Terriglobus roseus: one gene and its partner. The protein of the gene in region 2 interacts with the protein of the main gene of each other region in a pairwise test. Links are inferred from orthologs where the notes say so. Each region holds a gene or a part of one and is shown on either strand. Other genes may lie near its edges. The genes, in order: BLT38_RS02990 and BLT38_RS12220.

Region 1 (17,422 bases), 2.3 Mb from region 2 along the record:
CCTCAGCTTCGGCAAGAGCCGCGCACGCCTTCTCTCGCTCCAGCAGAAGAAGGTCACGTTCAAGGACGTGGCTGGCGTCGATGAAGCCAAGGAAGAGCTGAAGGAAATCATTGAGTTCCTGCGCGAGGCGCAGAAGTTCCAGAAGCTCGGCGGCCGCATCCCCAAGGGCGTGCTGCTCGTCGGACCTCCGGGAACCGGTAAGACCCTGCTGGCTCGCGCCGTTGCAGGCGAAGCGAACGTGCCGTTCTTCTCCATCTCCGGTTCGGATTTTGTGGAGATGTTCGTCGGCGTGGGCGCATCGCGTGTGCGCGATCTGTTTGAGCAGGGCAAGAAGAATGCTCCCTGCATCATCTTCATCGACGAAATTGATGCTGTGGGTCGTCACCGTGGCGCTGGCCTCGGCGGCGGACACGACGAGCGCGAACAGACGTTGAACCAGTTGCTGGTTGAGATGGATGGTTTCGAGTCCAACGAAGGCGTCATCCTGATTGCAGCAACGAACCGTCCTGATGTTCTGGATCCGGCTCTGCTGCGTCCAGGTCGTTTTGATCGCCGCGTGATCGTGGATCGTCCTGACATCCGTGGCCGTGAGGAAGTCCTCAAGGTCCACGCGAAGAAGGTTCCCATGGCCGACGACGTCAACCTGAACGTCCTCGCTCGTGGCACACCGGGCTTCAGCGGTGCAGACCTGGCGAACATGGTGAACGAGGCTGCTCTGACGGCTGCTCGCCACAATCGCAAGGCCGTGCACATGTTCGACTTCGAAGTCGCCAAGGACAAGGTCCTGATGGGTGCGGAGCGCAAGAGCATGTTGCTTTCCGACCAGGAGAAGAAGGTAACGGCGTACCACGAAGCCGGTCATACCCTCGTTTCTGCTCTGACGGAAAACAGCGATCCGCTGCACAAGGTCACCATCATCCCGCGCGGTATGGCGCTGGGTGTAACGGTGTACCTGCCGGAAGAGGATCAGCACACTGTCACCAAGGGCTACCTGCAGGCTCGTCTGGCCATGATGATGGGCGGACGCTGTGCCGAGGAAATCTTCCTGAAGGAGATGACCACGGGCGCAGGAAATGACATTGAGCGTGCTACGGAACTGGCACGCAAGATGGTCTGCGAATACGGCATGTCCAACATGGGACCGATGACCTACGGCAAGAAGGAAGGCGGCGAAATCTTCCTGGGTCGCGAGATCCAGCAGCACCGCGACTTCTCCGATTCGACGGCCCAGGCCATCGATGCTGAAGTGAAGCGGTTCATGGATGAGGCTTACCGTCACGCCTATAACGTGCTGGATGGCAACCACGACATCATGCATCGCATGAGCCAGCTTCTGCTGGAGCGTGAGACGCTGGATGCCGAAGAGATCAAGCTGATTATCGAAGGCAAGGATCTGCCGCCGATTAAGTCTGCTCTCGCTTACGCCGAACCCGGCGGTGGCGATACGCAGAAGGTCATCAAGCCGGATACAGGCCGCGCGCCTGGCTTCGGTGAAGGTCGTCCTTCTCCTGCTTAATCCCTAATCATCACGAAACATCAGAAAAGCCCACTCTTCGGAGTGGGCTTTCTGTTTTTGCTCTCATCGCTCGGGGTCAGATACGCAGGAAGAGTTTTCGCTGGAACATCCAGTAGAGAATCAACCAGTAGGTGATCATCACAGCAATGCCCATCATTAGTGGCTCAAGTCCCGCGCCGAAGATCATGAAGGGGCGCAGGCCTAAGTGAATCTGAAAGCTGTTGGTGATGAACCTGCCCCACAGCTCTGCGATCAGGTACGCCGCGATGGAGTTCATGCCAACCACCGTGAGGGGAAAAGCCCAGCGACGAATCTGTTTTACTTCAATGATCCATGTGAATGCAGCGAGGAAGAGGAAGCAGACGCCTCCGCTAAACAGCGTCCATGCTGGTGTCCAGATGCGTTTGACGATGGGGCAGATGTGGCTGAAGTGAAGCAGTAATGCCGCGGCGATCAGGATGCCAGCGGCCTGCAGCATGCGGCGTAAAGGGAAATCTGGTTCAGCAGCCTTAATCCAACGTCCGCAGGCAAGGCCCAACAGCATGGTTCCGAGTGTTGGAATGAAGCTGAGGGTGAGATAGCCACCGCCATTGAATAGGAACGGATGTTCTCGCGGGAAGAGATTCAGAAACCAGACGTCGAAGGCCTGACCCAGATTGCTGTTCTTGTTCCAATGAGCCAGGAAGCCTGTGAAGTTGTGATGCCAGTCTGCGGGAACACCGACTGCAGCATAGTTGAAGTCGGCTGCAGGTAACGGATACAGCGCCCACGCTGCCCAATAGCCAACAAGAATGATGCCCAGTGCAGTCCATTGCCAACGGGGCCGTGCGAAGGCCAACAGGAACGCGATTGGATAACCGAGTCCGATCTGTGTAAGCGTGTCTTCGAAAGTGAAGTTCGTCATCACGCTGTGCGTAGAGCGCAGGAAAATGCCGAGTGCGATGAGAAGAATCGCTCGCCACAGCGTGTGCAGCATCATGCGGGAGAAGCTCTCGCCACGACGCAAACGGCTTGCAATTGAGTAGGGAAGCGCAACACCCACGAGGAATGTAAATCCGGGCTGGATGGTGTCGTGCAAGGACATGCCTGCCCATTCAACGTGGCTCTGGTTGAAGGCGAGGATGTGCCAGAAACGGCTGTCAGGGTAAGCGCGCGAGACCGCGCCGAAGCGCAGTACCTCTCCCATCATGAGGAGCATCACAAGACCGCGGTAGGCATCCACCGCGATGTTTCGTCGTGGTGCGTTGGGCTTTGCAGACTCTGTGATCGTCGGCTGTGGTTGTGCCGTTTCCAATGTGAGAGAAGCCATTCGGTTCCTCCAGTTTTGCGATTTATGAAAGCGTCGGAGCGTTTGTGTCTTTGCGAAATGCCAGCAGGACCAGTGCGGTGCCAATGAGTAATGCTGCCGCCGTCGCGGAAAGCCCCACAACGTAGCTGTGCGTGCGGTCGAGCAGCCATCCGGTGGCATACGGGCCGAGGAAGCCGCCAATGTTGCCAATGGAGTTGATAAGTGCAATTGCAAAGGCTACCGCGACCGGCGATATGCGCTGACTAACTCCTGCCCAGAAGACAGGCATCGAGACATACACGCCGAACGATGCGATGGATATGGCAAACAGCAGCATTGGCAGCGAAGGCGCAAACGCGGTCAGCAGAAAGCCCGCGCAGCCGGAGAGAAACGATGCTGCAAGTATCCAGCGGCGGCTGCCACCACGTGCGGCGATGCGATCAGACCAGCGGCACCACGGCAATAGTGTGATGGCTCCCACGGCGTACGGCAGTGCGTTCAGCCAGCCCAGCCACCGCAGACTTACACCGTGACTCGCAATCAATCGAGGTGTCCAGAAGCCGAGTTCGTAGAGACCGATCATCAGCATGAAATAGGTGGCTGCGAGCATTGCCAGCAGACCTATCGGCGATCGTTCTGAGCCTGTGGCATGGATGGTCGCAGAGGCCTCTTCTTCAATGCTCTGCTGCAGCATCTGCTTGTCTTCGTCACTGAGCCATGTGGCTGTGTCCGGCCCTGCATCCAGTAGCCATGGGACCGCAAATCCAAGAATGATGGCGGGTATCGCCTCCAGCAAAAAGAGCCATTGCCATCCGTGCAGACCACCTACCCCGTTCATGCGCAATAGTGCCGCAGAGATCGGCGAACCGATGACGCTGGAGAGTGGAATCGCCAGATATAGCAGTGCAAGAATTCCAGCGCGCGCCTTCCCGGGAAGCCAGCGTGTCAGGTAATAGACGATGCCGGGCAGGAAACCAGATTCTGCTGCGCCAAGCAGGAAACGCAGCGTGATGTATGCGGGAGCACCGTGAACAAAAGCAGTGGCGCAGCCAACAACGCCCCACGTGATCATCAACACTGCAACCCAGCGCGGCGCGCCGACTTTCACGATCATGTAGTTGCTGGGGATGGCTAGAACCATGTAGCCGAGGAAGAAGACTCCTGCAGCGAGGCCATAAGTGGCGTCAGATAGGCCGAGATCATGGTTCATGGTGAGCGCTGCGAAGCTCACGTTCACGCGGTCAAGAAACGCAACCAGATACAGCAAGAGTGCCAGCGGCGCGACGCGTAGAGAGATGCGGCGATAGAGCGCAAGTTGTTCGGTGGAATAGGCCACGGCGCAAGCCTACAGGAAGAAACACGCAAAAAGCACATGGCAACCGGGCTGGTGCTTACAGGATTCTCTTGACCGGAAGAACTTGGGACGAGAGGCTGGTGGGAGTGCATCCTTCAATCAGGAAATGGACCATGAGCATGTCTCTTCTACGCAGCGCTGCTATCGCCACGATGTTTTGTGGTGTCACTCTTTCGGCGCTGTCGCAGGCGGCCACACCGCAAAAGAATCGCGCAAGCATGGAAACTATGCAGATTCCCAGCCATGGCTCGTTGATGAACGGGCTTATGTATGTGGCGGAGGGAGCTGGACCGCATCCGGTGGTGATATTGCTGCACGGCTTTCCGGGCAACGAACAGAATCTTGATCTGGCCCAAGATATGCGTCGTGCCGGATGGGATGTGCTGTTCTTTCACTATCGCGGTGCTTGGGGCTCGTCGGGAGACTATTCGTTTACGCATGTGGTGGAAGATGTCGCCTCTGCTGTGGCCTACGTGCGCGATCCTGCCAATGCACAAAAGCTGCGCGCGGATAGCAAACACATCGTTTTGCTAGGTCACAGCGCAGGTGGATTTGCGGCAGTGCAGGTAGGCGCAGCAGATCCCACGATCACTGCGATTGGACTCATTTCAGCGGCGGACATGGCTGGGAGAATCCCGGAAAATCTGCCGAAACAGGCCGAACCGGTGGCACGCGCGCGGATCAGCAAGGGGCTTGCAGCAGAAGGGATGGCGCCGTTGAGTGGGACCTCGCCAGATGCGTTGGCGCAGGAGACGCTGGATCACGCGACGCAGTGGCGTTTTCTTGCCAATGCGAAGGCGCTTTCTACGCGGCCCCTGCTGAATGTCACATCGGATGATGGGTTGGCCGGAATGGATGATGCTCTGGCTGAGGCCGTACGCAAAGATGGCGATGCCGCAGTGACCTCAGTGCATTTCGCGACGGATCACGCCTACTCCGACAAGCGGCAGGAACTATCCGCAGCGGTCCTGCAATGGCTGAAGGGCTTGCCGTTGAAGTAGGTTACTTCGCGGTGTAGGGCTGCTCTACGGGGAGCTTCTTTGGCGGATAGCAGGCGGCGTGATCGCAGGCCTGGTAGTACAGCTCGGCTTTGAGCGTGTGCTGACCGGGTTTTGCCTTCAGGTGCGCAGTGAGAACTACGTCACCCTGATACACGTCCAACTTCTGCTTGGGCTCAAAGGCGAAGGAGAATGGCTCGCCAGCGGGGAAGTCAACATTCGTTACTTCCGGATCGCCCGGCAACATGGCTACTGTGAGCCGTGTGGGGATCAGGACGTCGCTCTTTGGGCTGTGCGAATTGATGTGAAAGCCCGGGTCTACGCGAAAGTGCAGTTTAACTGTAGCCGGCTGATTAGCCGCGATCGACTGACCATCTGCAATGAAATCGACATGGCCTTTCTTGGCTGGTGCGGGCTGTCCCACGTTCATGCTCTGACCGTGTGCGACGACAGTGCGGATGAGGATAGCGATCACAAGCAAACCAACCCAAACAAGGACAGTGCGAAGTGTGGATGCCTTTGTGAGCGGTCTCTGTAGCTCGTTCATGGTTAGCTTCCCGACACAATCTTCTGGATGTTGGCCTCAGCTTCTTCCTTGGGAGCCAGACCGATGGCCTGCGCTACGATCTTGCCGTTGCGGTCGATGTAAAAAGTTGCAGGCAGAACGTCCAGACCACCGTAGGCGTTGCCCACTTTCTGGTCGCTCATCAGGATGGTGTAATCCACCCCGGTGTTTTCCAGCACCTTCTTGATCTGCGCCTGAATCTCGGGGCTCTTAGCATCTTCATCTTCGTTGATGCCAACGACCTGAAGACCCTGCGCGGCGTACTTCTTCTGGAACTCCTCAAACCACGGCATCTCTACCTTGCAGGGAGTGCACCAGGTGGCCCAGAAGTTCAGCAGAACGGGCTTGCCCTTGTAGTCGTTCAGCGAGATGCGCTTGCCGGTGTTGCTGGTCAGCGTAAAGATGGCGGCGGGTTTGCCACGGAGGTCTGCGACCGGCGAATCCATGGTCGCCGAAGCGCCGGGCTTGTCCACGGTGATGGTCATTTGGTGATTTTTCGCTTCAGCTTCCGCAGCGCGGCGCGCCTTCACGTTGTGAATGCCGGCCCAGCCCAGCCCAGCGACGACCACGACAATGATTCCACCCACCAGGGCATTACGCATTTTCGACAGAGACCTCAGCAAATACAGATGATCTCTAACAGTGTACCGATGCAGAGGATTGTTGGGGTGGCGCGAATCGTGCTGGGCCGAGCCGGTAGAATGGAGGGACACTTTGCCGCGCACTTTTTGCGGCGCAGAAAGCACACAAAACGCAATGCAACGCTGGTCCAAACTGTTTATTCCCACGCTCCGCGAAGCTCCTGCGGACGCCGAGGTGGCAAGCCACCAGATTCTGCTTCGCGCAGGTTACGTTCGCCAGCTTGGCGCTGGCATTTACAGCTACCTGCCGCTGGCCACGCGCTCCATCAACAAGATCAACGCCATTGTGCGCGAAGAGATGGACAAGATCGGGCAGGAATTCTTCCTGCCGGCGCTGAACCCGCGTGAGATTTGGGAAGAAAGTGGCCGCTGGACGGGCATGGGCGACAACATGTTCCGCCTGAAGGACCGCAAGGGCGCGGACCTGTGCCTGGGCATGACGCACGAGGAGATTATGACCTCCATCGCGCGCAATGAGATTCGCAGCTATAAGCAGTTGCCGCAGATTTGGTACCAGATCCAGACGAAGTTCCGTGACGAACCTCGTCCCAAGAGCGGTCTTCTGCGCGTGCGTCAGTTCACCATGAAGGACGCCTATTCCTTCGACATCGACCAGGCCGGGTTGGACCACAGCTATGACCTGCATGATGCGGCGTATCGCCAGATCTTTACGCGCTGCGGTCTTGAATTTGTTGGAGTTGAGGCAGATTCGGGTGCCATGGGCGGATCGCAGTCGCAGGAGTTTATGGTCTACACCGAAGCGGGTGAGGACTGGATTGCTTCTGCGCGGAATGAGGCTGGCGAGGTTGTTTACGCCGCCAATATCGAGAAGGCGACGTCAAAGCTGGAAGCTGTTGCTGATCTGGAAGCGACTGCAGGTGCGCCAGAGCTGGTGCATACGCCGGGACAGCGCACCATCGATGAAGTGGGCGAATTTCTGAAGGTGGAGAAGATTCACCAGATCAAGACCATGGCGTACATGGCGACGTGGCCTGCAGACGCAAAGGGTGTTGTGAAGACGCGTTCGCTGGTGGTCTTCCTGCGTGGCGATCACCAGTTGAACGAAGCCAAGCTGGGTGCGTTGGCGGCTGGTGCAGAGCTGCGTCCCATGGTTCCTGAGGAGATTGAGGCGACATTCAACGCTCCCGCGGGCTACCTTGGACCGATTGGCGTGGTTGCGGCAAAGGCTGGCGATGACAAGGGCATCATGGTGGTGCTGGATGCTGCCCTGGAAGGCCGTGCGAACCTGATCGCTGGTGCGAACAAAGAGGAATACCACCTCCGCAACGTAACCCCGGGCCGCGACTTTACGGCTACCGTTATTGCTGATGTTCGCAACATCAATGAGGGCGAGGCCGATCCCGTTGCAGGCATTGCGCTGCGTCTGGGCAAGGCCGTGGAGATTGGCCACATCTTCAAGCTGGGCTACAAGTACAGCGAGAGCATGGGCGCGCGCGTTCTAGATAAGAACGGCAAGGAAACCACTCCCATCATGGGATCGTATGGCATTGGTATTGAGCGTATTCTGACCGCTGCGATTGAGCAGTCTGCCGCTAAGAATGGCAAGAACGACAAGGGTGAATGGAGCTACGTTCTGCCTGCGTCGATTGCTCCGTTTGAAGTGGTGGTGACGGTGACGAAGCAGACGGACGCAGCGTTGGCAGAGGCAGGCGAAAAGATTGCTGCCGATCTGGAAGCGGCTGGCTTTGATGTTTTGCTGGACGACCGTGACGGTTCTGCGGGCGTGAAGTTCAAGGACGCTGATCTGATCGGTGTGCCGTATCGCGTGACCATCGGCAAGCGTCTTGCAGAGGGATTCGTGGAATTGGTGGATCGCCTGCAGGGACGAACGGAAGATGTCGCGGTTGCCGATGTCGTTACTGCGTTAAAGGCAACACGCCAGCAAGCCTAAGCGGGACGAAATACGTCCAAGAGCAGGGAAGAAGTAGGGAGGACGATTGGCAGTCAAGCTTAAGCTCGGTGGCAAGCGCTACGATCACGAGGGCATTCCGGTGCATCACGGCACGGATCGCCCCATGTGGAAGCGCGCCGTAATGGCGCTTCTGATCGTTGCGCTGGCGTGCCTTCTGCTCGGCGCCATGGTCTTCGGTTATTACTACAACCACTATCAGAAAGTTGTGGATGACCGGCTAAATAACGGCCCTCTCTTCTCCTCCACCGCGCAGATTTACGCTGCCCCCCGTGAGATTCGGCCGGGGCAGGGTATGACTGCGGCATCCATTGCGCAGGACCTACATCGTGCTGGTTACAACACGAACACGCAGCTTGGCACCTTTCGGGTTTCCGGCGATAGCATCACCATCAAGCCGGGACCAGCGTCTTTTCACAATACGGATGGCGCCACCATCAATACCAGCGGCGGCACAGTGCAGAGCATCACCGCTGAGAATGGTGTGGCGCTGCGTGCGTATGAGTTAGAGCCGCAACTCATCACTGGCCTGAGCGAAGACAAGAACCGTATTAAGCGCAGGCTGGTGACGTACAACCAGATTCCGAAGCAGTTGGTGCAGGCTGTCACTGCGATTGAAGACCGTAGATTTTTCGAGCACAACGGCCTGAATTTCGGTCGTCTCGTAAAGTGCGGCGTGCAGGATGTTCTGTCGCAGCATGCGGTGTGTGGAGGTTCCACGCTGACGCAACAGTTGGCGCGCGGCTTCTTCTTGTCTCCTGAAAAGCATGTAAAGCGCAAGCTGATTGAAATCATGATCACGCTCCAGTTGGAGTCACGCTTCAACAAGCAGCAGATCTTTGAGATGTATGCGAATCAGATCAACCTTGGGCAGCGTGGGTCGTTCGCAGTCAATGGTTTTGGCGAGGCTTCGCAGGCGTACTTCGGCAAGGATCTTCGCCAGTTGGATGTGGCGGAATGCGCGTTGTTGGCGGGCATTATTCAGCGGCCTAACTACTTCAATCCATTCCGTCATCCGGAACGCGCGCTGGAACGCCGCAACATCGTGTTGCGCTCGATGATTGAAACGGGCGCTCTTACTCCACAAGAAGAAGAGCGCGCGGAAGCGGAACCGATTCGTCTTGCAACGCAGAATGTAGATGCCAGCGAAGCACCGTACTTTGTGGACCTGGTGCATGACCAGTTGCAACAGCGTCTTGGCGATCAGGCGAATGGTGGCACGCTTCGTATCTATACGTCGCTTGATCCTGAGTTGCAGAAGGCCGCAGCAGAAGCCGTGGCGGAGATGATGCCGCGCATTGATGAAATGATTCGCAAGCGCCACAAGGGCGATGCGCCGATCAAGTATCCGCAGGTATCTCTCATCGCATTGGACCCGCACACAGGACAGGTGCTTGCGCTGGTGGGTGGTCGTAACTACGGCTCCTCGCAGTTGAACCATGCGCTGTCGAGCCGGCCTACGGGATCAATCTTCAAGCCACTGGTTTATGCAACCGCTTTCTCACAGAGCGTGAATGGTCAACCGCTAGGGGATACTGGACCCTTCACAGCACTCACGCCGCTGAATGACGATACGCAGGATTTTGGCACAGGTGGTCGTTCTTATACACCGGGCAACTTTGAACGCGGCGAATATCCCGGCATGGTGACTGCGGCAACCGCCTTGTATCACTCGCTGAACATTGCCACGATCTCTCTTGCGCAGCGTGTGGGGTATGAGAACGTTGCTGCAATGGCGCGTTCTGCAGGCATCGCTTCGGCACGGCCTACGCCCTCTGTGGCAATTGGTACGTATAGCGCTACCCCGATGGACATGGCTGGTGTGTACACCGTGTTCGCCAATGGTGGCGTCCATCTGAACCCATGGCTGCTGGCGAGTGTGCGCAATGACAAGGGCGATATCGTAGCGGATTTCACGCCTGAAGCGCGGCAGGTGATGGATCCGAAAACTGCCTACCTTACACAATCGTTGATGGAAGGTGTGGTGACGTACGGCACTGCGTCAACCGTCCGTGCTTTGGGCTTCAGGGCTCCGGCAGCTGGTAAGACGGGTACATCGCACGACGTATGGTTTGCCGGTTATTCGTCGAACCTGCTGTGCATCGTGTGGATTGGTAACGATGATTACACGGATATCTCTGACAACCTGACCAAGAAGGTGCAGGGTGCGGACACCGCTGCGCCCATCTGGGCAGAGTTTATGAAGCGTGCGATCCAGCTACCGCAGTACAGCGATATGAAACAGTTCGCTGCACCGCCGGCGGGCGTGACGAATTACCCCATCGATCTCAGCTCTGGACAGATTGCCGATGGTAGCTGCTCCGGAAAGACTGCGACGATGGCGTTTCTGGATGGCACACAGCCGCATAACACGTGTAGTCACATGGGCGATGGTTCGGGTCTGATGGACAGCCTCTTCGGCACGAATAGCGATACGGCTGGAACCAGTGTGAACGGTGGCGGCATCAACAATGGAGCGCAACCTACCAATGGCTCGCAGTCTACGGTGGGGCCGGACGGACAGCCGCAGCAGCACCGCAACTTCTTCCAGAAGATGTTTGGTCTCGGCAAACACAACGACGAGAATAATCAGCCGCAGCAGCCTGCGACACCGCCTCCGTCCAATACTCCACACTGAGACCACGAATGAATGCAGCATTACGCTGAGTTACTTCATCCTGACGGCACGCAATTTCCTCCAGACCTCACCGCGCTGAAACTCGGTGTGGCGCTGGCAATTGGGCTGCTCATCGGGTTTGAACGTCAGTGGTCAAACAAGGAGTTTGGTGTTCGTACCTTCAGCCTTAGCGCCATGCTGGGTGTGCTCACTTCGTTCCTTTCACCTGCAATGCAGGTCACAGGCATGGTGGGTGTCATCATGCTGGCGATCATGCTGAACGTGCGTGACATCCTGGAAACCAAGTCGGTTGAGGGAACAACCTCTGCAGCTCTGATGGTCACGTTTGTGTTGGGTGTGCTTTCAGGGCAGGGGCATGTGTTCACTGCAATTGCCGGTGCCATTCTGACGACATGGTTGCTCTCGCTGAAGCCACAGTTTCGCGCTCTAACCGGTGGTGTCACGACAGAAGAGATGCGCAGCGCGCTGCTGCTGGGATTGTTCGGATTCATCATTTGGCCGTTGCTGCCAAACCACTTTGTTGACCCATGGCATCTGTTGCAACCCCGGCAGGCATGGCTCACGGTTTTGGTCGTCGCAAGCATTGGGTTCTTGAATTACATTCTGCTGCGCCTGTATGGATCGAAAGGCGTGACTCTGTCCGCTGTTTTGGGTGGATTGGTGAACTCCACAGCAGCTGTTGTTGAACTTGCGACAACGCTGCCCGCAGCCGGAATGTTACGCGAAACAGGTGTGGCCGTAACGTTCACTACTGTGGCAATGCTGGTGCGGAATCTTGCACTGCTGACGATCTTTGGCGGCAACGCGGCGGCGCAGCAGGCTTTCTTGCCGATGGCCGGAATGCTTGCGGTGGCTGCGACTTACATATGGCTCCAACGGCGTGCAGCGGATGATCAAAAGGACGTTGCGCTGAACCTGGATTCACCGATTTCGGTTTCCAAGGTGAGCCGCTTCGGCATCCTGTTCCTGCTGATTCAAATCTTCGGAACGCTGGCCACACGTTGGTTGGGTAGCGAAGGTTTGCTGGTGGTCAGCTTTATCGGCGGAGCTGTTTCGAGCGCCAGCAGTACAGCAGCAGCTGCCAACCTTGTGGCGCATGGTGATGCAAGCGCCACGCAGGGCGCTATGGCTGCGATCGTCACGTCAATGGTGAGTGCAGCAGCGAATCTGCCGCTACTCTATCGCCAAGACCAGGCACGCCCCATCGTGCGAAGCATTGCAATCTGGACAGCAATAGAGATTGGTGTCGGCATCACGCTGCTGCTGCTTCAGGTCCATCTGCAACATGCGGGCCTGTTGCACGCGCGATAACGGTTCGAGCTAAGACTCACCTGCAAGGTACGCCTTGGAATTCAGTAACGGCCGTTCCATGGAACGCGAGAAGTCTGTGACTTCATCAGGCTGTTTGCCGCTTTCCACCGCCTTTGCAAATTCGGCGCGCATATTCTGCATCTTCGCTTCCAGATCATCAATGGCGCTGAAGACGAGAGCCTCGGGAGTCATGGGAAGCTTCGGCGAACCGAACTCAAACTTGCCATGATGTGACAGGATCATGTGTTCTACCAGAATGCGCAGGCGATCCGGAAAGCCAGGGATTGCCGCAATCTTTTCCTGCAACATGCGGATCGCAATGGTGATGTGGCCCAGCAACTGGCCTTCCGTGGTGTACGAGAAGCTGGATTTCCATGCCAGTTCGCGCACCTTCCCAAAGTCATGCAGGATGGCGCCTGCCATCAATAAGTCGGGGTCGACTTCATCGGCATATTGCGGTGCGACGCGCGCGCAGAGACGCAGCAGGAAGACCACATGCTCAAGCAGGCCGCCGATCCATGCGTGGTGCAGGACCTTTGCTGCGGGTGCTGAACGGAAGGCCGGCCCAAGTATGGGGTCATCCAGAAAGCTGCGCACGAGTGGCTGCAGCCATGGATTACGGAAGCCAGCGACATAGCCGTTTAGCTCTGTCCATAAGGCGTCTACATCGTATTGCGTAGCGGGCTGAAAATCGGTGACGTCAATCTCGTCTTCAGTGGCTGGACGCATCTTCTGAAGGGTGATCTGGAACTTGCCGTTGTAACGTTCGATGCGGCCCATGGCCTTCACATAACAACCTGCCGTGCAGGTGGCAAGTGATTCTGCAAACTCGTCCCACATGCGTGCGTCAAAGCTGCCGGTTCGGTCACTCAGTGTCAATGCAAGATATTGCCCGCCGCTCTTCTTGTCTCGCGCAGACATCTGCGACAGCAAAAAGTAAGAGGTTACAACGGCGTTCTCATAGGTCGCCGCATCGGCAATATAGAAGTCCTTCATGTATCAAGAATACTTGCGCTCGCGGTGAATGCCAGCGAAGTCGATCCAGGAAAAATGACTCCGCATAAAACCTCTTCCCAGGGGTCTTATGCGAAGCCATTCGGTAGAACCTACTGTGGCAGAGAGAGTACAGCTTTTTCGCTGCGCAGAATGTCCTGCATTTCTTTCACTGGAACTTGTCCGACGGCTAGCTTCTCGCGTACGGCGATGGCTGAAGCAACGCCCGCCGCTTGCCCCAGAATCATGTACTGCGGTTCCATGCGGATGGTGGAGTACGCGACATGGCTGGCCGAGAAGCAAACAGGAACCAGCAGATTCTTCACCTGCGTGCCCCTGGGAAGCATTACGCGGTAGGGGATTTCGTAGGGCTTCGTGATGACATACTGCTCGCCTTCGTTCTCCACATAACCGTCTGGCGTGGGAATGCGTCGCACATGATGCGAGTCGCTCTGGTAAGAGCCCATGCCGATGGAATCGGGCTTTTCTACGTCGGTAGTGATGTCCTTCTGTGTCATCACATACTCGCCTAGCATCCGACGACCTTCGCGAACATAAAGCTGGAAGGGCCAGCCATGTTCATCGACAAACTCATCCTTTGCCAATCCATAGCTATTCACTTCATCGTGCAATGCTTTCGGAACGCTTGGATCGTTGGCGAGGAAGTAGAAAAAACCAGCGTCGTAGTTGTAATGGTCCTTCCAGATTTCTTGTTGGCGAGCATAGCTTCCTGAGGGGTAATCCCAATTCGCACCGATGTGATCCGTGGAGAATCCGCCGAAGCTGTTGATGTCGAATTTACCGTTTGGGAGCGGCGACATGATCATCAGTTCGCGTATATGCGGTGGATGGCCCTCTCCCTTTTCTAACGCTGCGATATAGCGTTTCAGCAATTCGTAACGATAGGCGTCGTACCCCGGCGGCTTCGGGAAGGGAATCATATTCTCCTTCACGTTGGTCAGACACATGCGAAAGCCATAGGCTTGCACATACTTGTCACCTGACCCCATCGCCCCGCGGGGTAGATTCTGAACTTCCGGAAGAAGCTTGCCCTGAGAGGCCCATGGCGACACTGGAACGTTGAAGTGATGATCCGGACGTTGTCTGCCTCGAACGCCTGCAATGGATTCGTTGTATTCACTCTCCGGTTCGCGGCCCCATGTATATTTCACGCCTGCTTCGTTCATCAGATCGCCTTCGTAGCTTGTATCCATGAAGACTTTAGCTTTGAGTACATCACCGTTCGTCAGGGCGATGGAAGTGATGTCTCCTTTGCTCATGGTTACGCCGCCATGCTCTTTGAGGCGCGTACGCGGGATGTAGACAACCTTGGTTTCGTTGAGCATTTCGTGAAACACCTGCTCCGCGATGCGTGGTTCAAAGTTCCATTCAAGCGGTTCATTGTAATGTTTGCCTACGCGTTCGAAGAACTCACGCGACATGCCTCCAATCACGGCGTCCTTTCCGCGATCGGAATGGCTGAGACCTCCACTGACCATGCCACCTAAATGTTGATCGACGCCTACCAGTGCGACGTTCATACCGTGTCTCGCTGCCGAGATGGCTGCGATGACACCGCTTGCCGTTGTGCCATAGACGACCACATCAAACTGTCGAGGCGTGGCGGCCCACCCCATGTTGCTGATGCTCAGTGTTGCAAGGATTGCAGTTGCAAATTGCTTCCAGCGCACGTTCTTTTCTCCTTCGTTTTGTTTGTGTGTCAGTGCGTTCTAGCGGCTCAGATGGACGCCGATCTGGAAGACACGAGGATCCATGGCGCTGGTGATCGTTCCAAAGAGAGCGTTGGTGTTGACACCCGTGCTGTCTGGAGTGAACGACGTGTTGGGGTTGTTGAGGTTGGGATGGTTGAAAAGGTTAAAGGCTTCTGCACGCAGTTCCAACTTCCACTTCTCCATCCTGATGTTCTTGATCAGAGAGGCATTCACGTTGGTGAAGGCGGGACCACGAGTAGCAGGTAGAGTGCGCGGCGCGTTGCCAATGGTGTATGCCGCGGGGTTCGCAAAGGCAGCGGTATTAAACCATTTGCTGATGCTTCGTTGGCTGCGTGAGAGTGTGGGATTGCCAACGAGATTTGGGAACGGCGTTCCGGTGAAGTTGTTCGATCCGGTCACTGTCAGCGGTGTGCCCGTCTGCCATTGAAGGATGCCCTGTATCTGCCATCCACCGGTGAGCACGTTCAGCGCGCGATGCGAAGGTGTTCCGATAGGAAGTTCCCACACACCTGTGGCAGAGAGGTTTTGTGATGTGTCGTTTGGATCCAGCGAACGCTCAAGATAGGGGCGATAGATGGGATCGCGGAAGGTTCCGTCTGTGCTTTCACCCGAGTCGGATGAGGTGGAATCGTTAATCAACTTACTCTTTGAATACGCCAGCAGCAGCGTGAGTCCATGAGAGTAGCGATGCTCTGCGGTCGCTTGCAGTGCATGATAGATGCTCATGGCCCCATGACGTGCCAATGTGGTGATGCTGAGGTAATCGGGCAGCGGCAGCAATGCCTGCGATTGCGAGATCGTGGTGCCTGAGAGCGTGCCGGTAGTGATCTTCCCATAAAACGGATTCGGCACTTGATTCTGCAGCTTGGTGCCATACTGTGCGTAATACACGGGGTTTAGCGTGTTGACGTTGTAGTTTCCGCCTAATAAATGTGTTCCTTTATTACCCACATATGCGGCTGACACAGTCCAGCCACCCGGAAGCTGGCGTTGCACGGCGAAGTTCCATTGCAGTGAATAGGGTGTTGGAGCAAAGGGGTTTTGCCAGAAGACGCTCTGCCCGCGATACGCAGTTGGGCCACCTGCCGCGCCCGCCGGTGCAATCAGAGCAGACGGTCCCTTGGAAAGCTGGAATGCCGAATACGGGCCGTTGCCACTGAAGGTGGTTTGTGATGAGAAGCCGAGGCCCGTGTTCGTTACCTGGTGAATGTCCGCGGACTCCACCGGGTTATAAATCACTGCAATGCCGCCACGGATCACTGTTTTGTCATCTGCCGAGTAAGCAAAACCGAAGCGCGGCGCGATGTTGTTTGCATCGTAACGAACGAATAGGCGCGATCCGTTTACACCCGCATACTGCATCACGCCGGGCATGCTCGTTTGCGAATTAATCAAATAGGGATTGAAGGTGGAGAACCATCCGTGGCGTTCAACTGGGGGACCGGAGATGTCATATCGGATACCCACATTGAACGTGAGTTTTGGTGTGACTTTGAAATCGTCCTGCGCGAAGATTCCCCCTGCCCACGATTTTGTTGCAAAGGCTGGGTTGATGGTGAGTTGGCCTCCCGCAACCTGTCCCAATAGGAAGTCAGCAAAGGCAACGCCTGTGCCTGCTGGCGATTGCGGGTTGTTTGTGTACGAGCCCGTGAAACTGAAGTTGCCGGAAGGATAGATCTGACCAAGCTGGTTGTAGCGTGTGATGTGGTCTTCTACGCCAAACTTGAAGCTGTGGCGTCCGCGAATCCAGGAAACGCTGTCGGCAAATTGAATCACCGTACCGATGCGGTTGCCTGCAGTGAATGTTCCTGTTGTTGGGCCGACGGCGATCATGCCGCTGACAGCGACTGAGGGGAACAGCGTTTGAGGAATGATGGATGGGAAGCCAAGTGCCTGGGGATAGTTCTTGTTATATGAGGGGGCAAGAAACGTGAGCTTCTGGCGTACAAAACTGGCGCGAAATTCATTCAGTACTGTAGGAGCAAACGTGTGCGTTTCCCCCACGGCAAAGTTGTAGTTCTTGCGTGTGTCGTTGCGCGCGAGGGGATCAGAATCGCCCAAACCGTAGCCTACCGTGTGTGTTGAGTTCAGATTTCCTGCGTAACGGGCGAAGATGCTGTCTGCATCACTGATGCGGTGATCACCGCGAACCGCGATCACATCCTGATCGATGCCGCCTGTGGCTTCGGAGTAAAAGTTGTTGGCGTTGGTCTTGGTATCTACCGGAGCAATGTTCGGCTGGGGATAGTACTTAAGAACCGCCAGCGCCACGGGGTCGAACGTGGTGATCTTATTTCCCGCAAACCGCGTGCGTATAAAGCCGTTTCCCGTCGGATTCGCAATCGTGGTGGATGGATCGTAAATAGGGATAGGAGTTGTTGAAGTGGCAGTAGCGTAGGTCTGAGAGAAATCGCCCGAACGCTGCAGGGCAGTGGGTACTGTAGAACGTTGCAGC
Region 2 (5,802 bases):
CGAACACCGATGACCACATCCACACCGCGTGTCTTCATGTATTCACCGGATTGTGCATGCAGGGTTCCTGCTTCGGGGCCAAGTTCCAACATCTCTCCTGCGATGACGATGTGGCGGGTGGCGTCGATGGCCATGAGTGCATCGACCATAGCGTTGAGTGCACGTGGGTTGCTGTTGTAAGAGTCATTGATGATGCGCACGCCACGGAAGAGAATCTGTTCGCCACGCTTGTCAGCGGGATGCAGTTGCTGCATCGCAGTGATGCATTCACTAAGCTGCATGCCGCTTTCCAGGCCAACCGATATACCTGCGAGAGCGTTGTAGACGTTGTGCTCGCCGAGCAGCGCAATGTGTGCGGGTTGGGATTCTTTGCCTGCCTGTACGGTGAAGCTCATACCGTTGGCACCTTCGCTTCGCATGCTGATGGCGCGTACGTTTGCGGATGCGGTTTGCAGTCCGAAGTAGCGCGCGTAACCATCGCGGTCACGACCGAAGGTGGAGACGTATGGATCGTCTGCGTTCAGAAATGCGATGCCGTCTTTTGGAAGTGACTGCACAAGCTCGTACTTTGCGTTTGCGATACCAGCGATGCCGTCTGCGAAATGCTCCAGATGAACAGGTGCGACGTTGCTGACGACGGCCCAGTTCGGTTCCGCAATCTTTGCCAACGCAGCGATTTCACCCGCGTGATTCATGCCCATTTCAATCACGGCGACTTCGTGTTCCGGTTCAAGCTTCAGTAGTTGCAGCGGTACACCGAAGCCGTTATTCAGATTCCCCGCGGATTTGAGCACGCGGAACCTTGCGGACAGCACGGCGGCCACGCATTCCTTGGTAGTGGTCTTGCCTGCCGATCCGGTGATGCCGATGACTCGCTTTCCCCAATGGCGACGTACCGCGCGTGCTAGTCCTTGCAGCGCTTTCAATACGCAGTCTTCGCTCTCAGGGACACGTAACAGCTTGGTATTGTCGACTTCGGATGGGATAACCCAACGCGTGCTAACTACCGCAGCTGCGGCACCGTTTTTCAATGCGGTAGCGACGAAGTCGTGTCCGTCGAAGCGTTCGCCTTGCACAGCGAAGAAGAGTTCTCCAGCGCCCACGGTGCGGGAGTCGATGGAGTATCCGTAGACCTGTGTTCGCAGATCGAAGTCGCCTTCTGCGTGAATCCAGTCGGCCACCTGGCCCAGTGTCAATGTCATGCTTGTGCTTCCCTTTTGCGCAGTGCGGCGGCGGCCACGGCAACATCATCAAAGGGCAGTGACACTCCCTTTGCGGTCTGCGTTTTTTCGTGGCCTTTGCCTGCGATCAGTACGATGTCGCCCGGCTGCGCTTCGTTAACTGCTAGTGTGATGGCTTCTGCGCGGTCGAGTACTATACGGACATTTTTGTTACCGCTTGCTTCGACTCCCGCGAGAGCTTCGTGCGCTATGACGGCCGGATCTTCGCTGCGTGGATTGTCGCTGGTGATGATGACGACATCGCTTCCCTCACCTGCCGCACGGCCCATCTTTGGACGCTTGGTTCTATCTCGATCACCACCGCATCCGAAGAGAGTAATCACGCGCGCGTTGCCTGCGAGTTCACGCGCCAGCGTGATGAGGTTGCGTAACGCATCGTCAGTGTGTGCGTAATCGACGACGACGCTGAAGCCGAGTGTGTTGGCTACTGTTTCAAAGCGGCCGGGAACGGGTTTCAACGTGGCAGCGAATTCAATCGCATCTTCGAGTTTGACGCCTCGTCCTACGGCTGCGGCTATGGCGGCAAGGAGGTTGTAGACATTGACGCGACCGGTGAGTTGCGAAACGACTTCTGCACTACCGAAAGGTGTGGAAAGCGCGAAGCTGGTTTCACCTGCGCGAAGCACTACACCTGTTGCCTGAAAATCTGCCGCTGCATCGATACCGTACGTCCATACAGTTTCGCTCTTTGACGCGGCTTGCTGCATCGTAGCGGCGTAAGAATCGTCGGCGTTGACGACAGCAATGCGTGGTGCGGGTGCGCCGACTCCCTGAAATAGCCGAGCCTTCGCTTGCGCATAGGCGTCCATGGTGCCGTGGAAGTCGAGGTGATCCTGTGTGAGGTTCGTGAAGATGGCCACGTCAACGGGAATGCCAAAGACTCGTTCCTGCGCGAGTGCGTGGGAACTCATCTCCATTACGGCTTCTGTTGCGCCTGCAGTTACGGCGTCTGCAAAGATGGCGAGCACGTCGCGACTCTCGGGTGTGGTGTGGGGGCTGGGACGGACTTCATCGACAACATGCGTTTCGATGGTGCCAAGCAATGCGGAGTTTCTTCCAGCGCTGCGCAGCAGCCCTTCGACCAGAAATGCAGTGGTTGTCTTGCCGTTGGTTCCCGTGATGCCGGTGAGTTTGAGCGTACGCTCGGGGTGCTGATAGAAGTTGGCGCTGACAATGGCGAGCGCCTGACGGCCATGTTCGATCAGTGCTGCTGGCACATGACGCGCGTCAGCGAAGGCAAAGCTCTCGCGTGAGTCCGTGACGACGGCAGATGCGCCTGCGTCCAAGGCGGCACGCACGTAGCGATTGCCGTCTGTGGATTCGCCACGCATGGCGACAAAGAGAGTGCCGGGGCGAACTTCACGCGAGTCATACGTAACTGCGTGGATGTCCGCATGTTCCGTGTCGCCGAGAGTAAGCGTTGGGAGTCCGTAAATGACTTCAGACCATTGCATGCTGGGCCGATTTTACCGCTGAAAGAACATGCGGATGGCGACCGCGGCGAGTGCGACCGCAAAGCAACGGCGCAGTGCAAACGTGGACATAGTCTGTGCGATCTGGCCGCCGAAGTATCCGCCGATGCCAATACCGGCAGCGATGAGTAAACCGAATCGCCAATCCACATTTCCCGCGCGAGCATAGGGCAGCAGCGGAGCAATCCAGATGGGCAATGCTGCAATGAACAGCGATGTTCCTTGTGCGCGGACCTGTGTCAGTCCGAAGAGATAGACGAGCACTGGAATGGTGATGGCGCCACTGGTGCCCAGCGTGCCAACGAGAATGCCCATGCCTGCTCCACCGAGAACGATGAGCGACCAGTGCGCTGTACTCATCGAGTGAACCGCACCACAACTTCTGTGCCGATGGGCACCATGGTGCCTGCGGCGGGAACCTGTTCACGCGCGAGGCCGCTGCCGACAGGTTGCACACGCAAGCCTGCAGCAGATGCCTTCTGAATCACAGTGCGGAGGCCGCCATCCAGCACAGGCACTGCAACCTTTGCACTGGCATCCACTACGACTGCGCCATCTGGGCGCGAGGCGCTTTGCGGTTGCGGGGCGGCCTTTGGCAAAGGCTTGTTGTCCGCTTCGTCAGTCATGAGAGACGAGCCGCCGTGTTCGCGGAAGGCCTTCATGATCTTGTCAGGCAGTGCAGCGAAGACGCCTTTCTTCTCTGACGTGGAGGCTTGCATCGGTGCTGCTTTCGCCGTCGCCGTCGCAACTGCTGCATCATTCTTCTGCTTTAGCGGATCATCGGCGGGCAGAGTATTCAGCTCTTCGTACAGCGCATTCAGATCGCCAGGATCTTCGTTCGGGGTTTCCGTCGACGCGAGTTCCATCTTCGGTGCAGATGCGTCTTTCTTCGCGGGCTTCAGCGGCTGATCGTGCGGAACACCGAGGTATTCCAGCACCTGCTGCGCTACTTCTGCGAACACAGGAGCGCTGGTGGTACCACCGTAACGCGTGCCTACCTGTGGGTCGTCAATGACTACCGCGACTGAGATGGCAGGGTTGTTTACAGGCGCAAAACCAGCAAAGCTAGCGACGGTTCTGGAATGCGAATAGGTGTGTGTAACTGGATCAATCTTCTGTGCGGTACCGGTCTTGCCGCCGGCGCTGTATCCGTTCAGAGCAGCTTCTGAGCCGGTGCCTTCCGTGATGGTGCCGTGCATCATCATCCGCATCTTTGCCGCAGTGAGCTCCGTCACGACACGGTGTGCACCATCCGGCATCTTCTCTGGAATAGCGCTGGAAGGATGATATGCGGCGGGTTGAAGCTGGCCGTCGCCTTTGGCGTGTTCTGTTTCATTCAGCAGGATGTGCGGCGGAAGGTAGGTTCCACCATTGGCGATGGACGAGACCATCGTCACAAGCTGAATGGGGGTCACAGCGACTTCATGGCCGATGGCGATGGAGAGGATGCTGGTGGCTTCCCACTTACGAGGAGCGCGGAGAAGTCCACGCGTTTCGCTCGGTAGTTCTACACCGCTACGATCACCGAAGCCGAAGCCGCGAATATAGTCATAGAACTTTTGATTGCCGAGCTTCAGCGCCATCTTTGCGGCACCTACGTCGCTTGAATGCTCTAGCGCAAACTGGACCGTGACGCGGCCGAAGTGGTCTGACTTATCATCGTGCAGCGTACGTCCGAACATGGTCATCGCGCCGCCTTGGCAATCGACGATATCTGTGGGCTGTACACCTGCTCCGTCCAATGCAGCGGCATAGGTTACGAGCTTGAAGGTGGAGCCCGGTTCGTAGACGTCGCTTACAGCGAGGTTCTTGAGGATCGCTGGATCCTGGTGCTTCAGATCGTTCGGGTTGTAACGCGGCGAGATAGCAAGTGCTAGAATCTGGCCGGTGTGTGGATCCTGCACCACGACGGTGCCGTGGGCGGCCTTCATCTTTTCCATCTGCGCATCCAGCGCGCGTTCGGCGATGTACTGGATGTTGGTGTCGATGGAGAGCACAAGGTTCTGACCGGGCAGAGGCTCACGCTCGTCGCTGGTCAGTGCGTGGCGCTTCGCGTCGACCGCGGTGAGTACGTGGCCGGGTGTGCCGTGCAGATCATCCTCGAACTCACGCTCCATGCCGCCGAGACCGATGTCGTCAATGCCTACGTAACCCAATGTCTGCGCGGCTAGATCGGTGTTGGGATAGAAGCGCTTGAATTCCTTCTGGAAATAGACGCCCTTCAGGTTGAGTTCGCGAATGCGCTGCTCCTGCTCCGGCGAGAGCTTACGCGCTATCCACGCAAAGTTACGTGAGGCATTGAGCCGCGCGAGGATCGCAGGCCGCGATGTAAACGTATCCGTCGGATCGACATGAACGATTCCGGAGACCAGTTCCGCGACGTTCGCACGATTATCACCGAGTTCGCTCGGCACCGCATATACCGACTGTGCGAGAACAGTCACAGCAAGTTCGCGGAGATTACGGTCGTAAAGAACGCCACGGCGCGGAGCTACTTCAAAGGTGCGCTGCTGTTGTTTGGCGGCACGCTCTGTCCAGTCGTGATGACGGATGACCTGCAACCACACCAGACGTAATCCGATTACACCTGTCCAAGCCATGAAAAAAATCGCCATCCAGACGAACCGGATGCGACGGATGGGAGCGGTCAATGGCTGGCGTGAGGAGGAATTCATCGTTGCTTCCGGCCTTGGTGGTTCAGGGGAGTAAGTTGCAATAACTACTCCCCTCAACTATGTCAGCGAAAGCCCTGAATCCGTGCGGCTTTCTTAGTTACTGGAGAATCGCGGGAGATACCTGCGCTTCTGCAAGTACCGGCGCGTTGTTTGAGAACGAACCATCCGGACGAATGACCTGACCTGGCTGCGGAGTATCCAGACCAAGTTGACGCGCGATGCGGTCAATGCGATCCGGATCCGAAAGCTGTGCTTCGGTGAGGTGAAGCTGGCGGTTCTCTTCGCGGAGCTTTTCTACCTGGACCTTCTTCGCTTCGATGTTGTAACCCACTTCAATGGACGAGAAGTGCTGCCACACATACGTCATGACCAGCAGAAACAATACGCTCATGGCGACGGTGAACGAGCGCATTT

The links.
Region 1: the proteins of BLT38_RS12220 (region 2) and BLT38_RS02990 interact in binary tests that used the Escherichia coli proteins (3 or more experiments, as listed by UniProt). The link is inferred for Terriglobus roseus from one-to-one orthologs.

Annotation. Positions count from the first base shown.
Region 1 is NZ_LT629690.1:632,078-649,499, forward strand. Bases 7,990-11,130 are described here. They hold BLT38_RS02990 (transglycosylase domain-containing protein), read left to right. Parts: upstream 7,990-8,320; coding sequence 8,321-10,930; downstream 10,931-11,130. Other genes in these bases: BLT38_RS02985 (proline--tRNA ligase), read left to right, coding at 7,990-8,274; BLT38_RS02995 (MgtC/SapB family protein), read left to right, coding at 10,943-11,130. Also shown: ATP-dependent zinc metalloprotease FtsH, read left to right, coding at 1-1,516; BLT38_RS02960 (acyltransferase family protein), read right to left, coding at 1,593-2,825; BLT38_RS02965 (MFS transporter), read right to left, coding at 2,848-4,140; BLT38_RS02970 (alpha/beta hydrolase), read left to right, coding at 4,272-5,159; BLT38_RS02975 (protein-disulfide reductase DsbD N-terminal domain-containing protein), read right to left, coding at 5,161-5,703; BLT38_RS02980 (TlpA family protein disulfide reductase), read right to left, coding at 5,706-6,323; more of BLT38_RS02985, read left to right, coding at 6,478-7,989; more of BLT38_RS02995, read left to right, coding at 11,131-12,241; BLT38_RS03000 (3'-5' exoribonuclease YhaM family protein), read right to left, coding at 12,251-13,237; BLT38_RS03005 (FAD-dependent oxidoreductase), read right to left, coding at 13,348-14,925; BLT38_RS03010 (TonB-dependent receptor), read right to left, coding at 14,965-17,422. UniProt on the Escherichia coli protein: Cell wall formation. Synthesis of cross-linked peptidoglycan from the lipid intermediates.
Region 2 is NZ_LT629690.1:2,932,000-2,937,801, forward strand. What follows is about bases 2,730-5,699. They hold BLT38_RS12220 (penicillin-binding transpeptidase domain-containing protein), read right to left. Parts: upstream 5,389-5,699; coding sequence 3,070-5,388; downstream 2,730-3,069. Other genes in these bases: BLT38_RS12215 (sulfite exporter TauE/SafE family protein), read right to left, coding at 2,730-3,073; BLT38_RS12225 (septum formation initiator family protein), read right to left, coding at 5,486-5,699. In the rest of the region: BLT38_RS12205 (UDP-N-acetylmuramoyl-tripeptide--D-alanyl-D-alanine ligase), read right to left, coding at 1-1,202; BLT38_RS12210 (UDP-N-acetylmuramoyl-L-alanyl-D-glutamate--2,6-diaminopimelate ligase), read right to left, coding at 1,199-2,695; more of BLT38_RS12215, read right to left, coding at 2,708-2,729; more of BLT38_RS12225, read right to left, coding at 5,700-5,802. UniProt on the Escherichia coli protein: Essential cell division protein that catalyzes cross-linking of the peptidoglycan cell wall at the division septum. Required for localization of FtsN.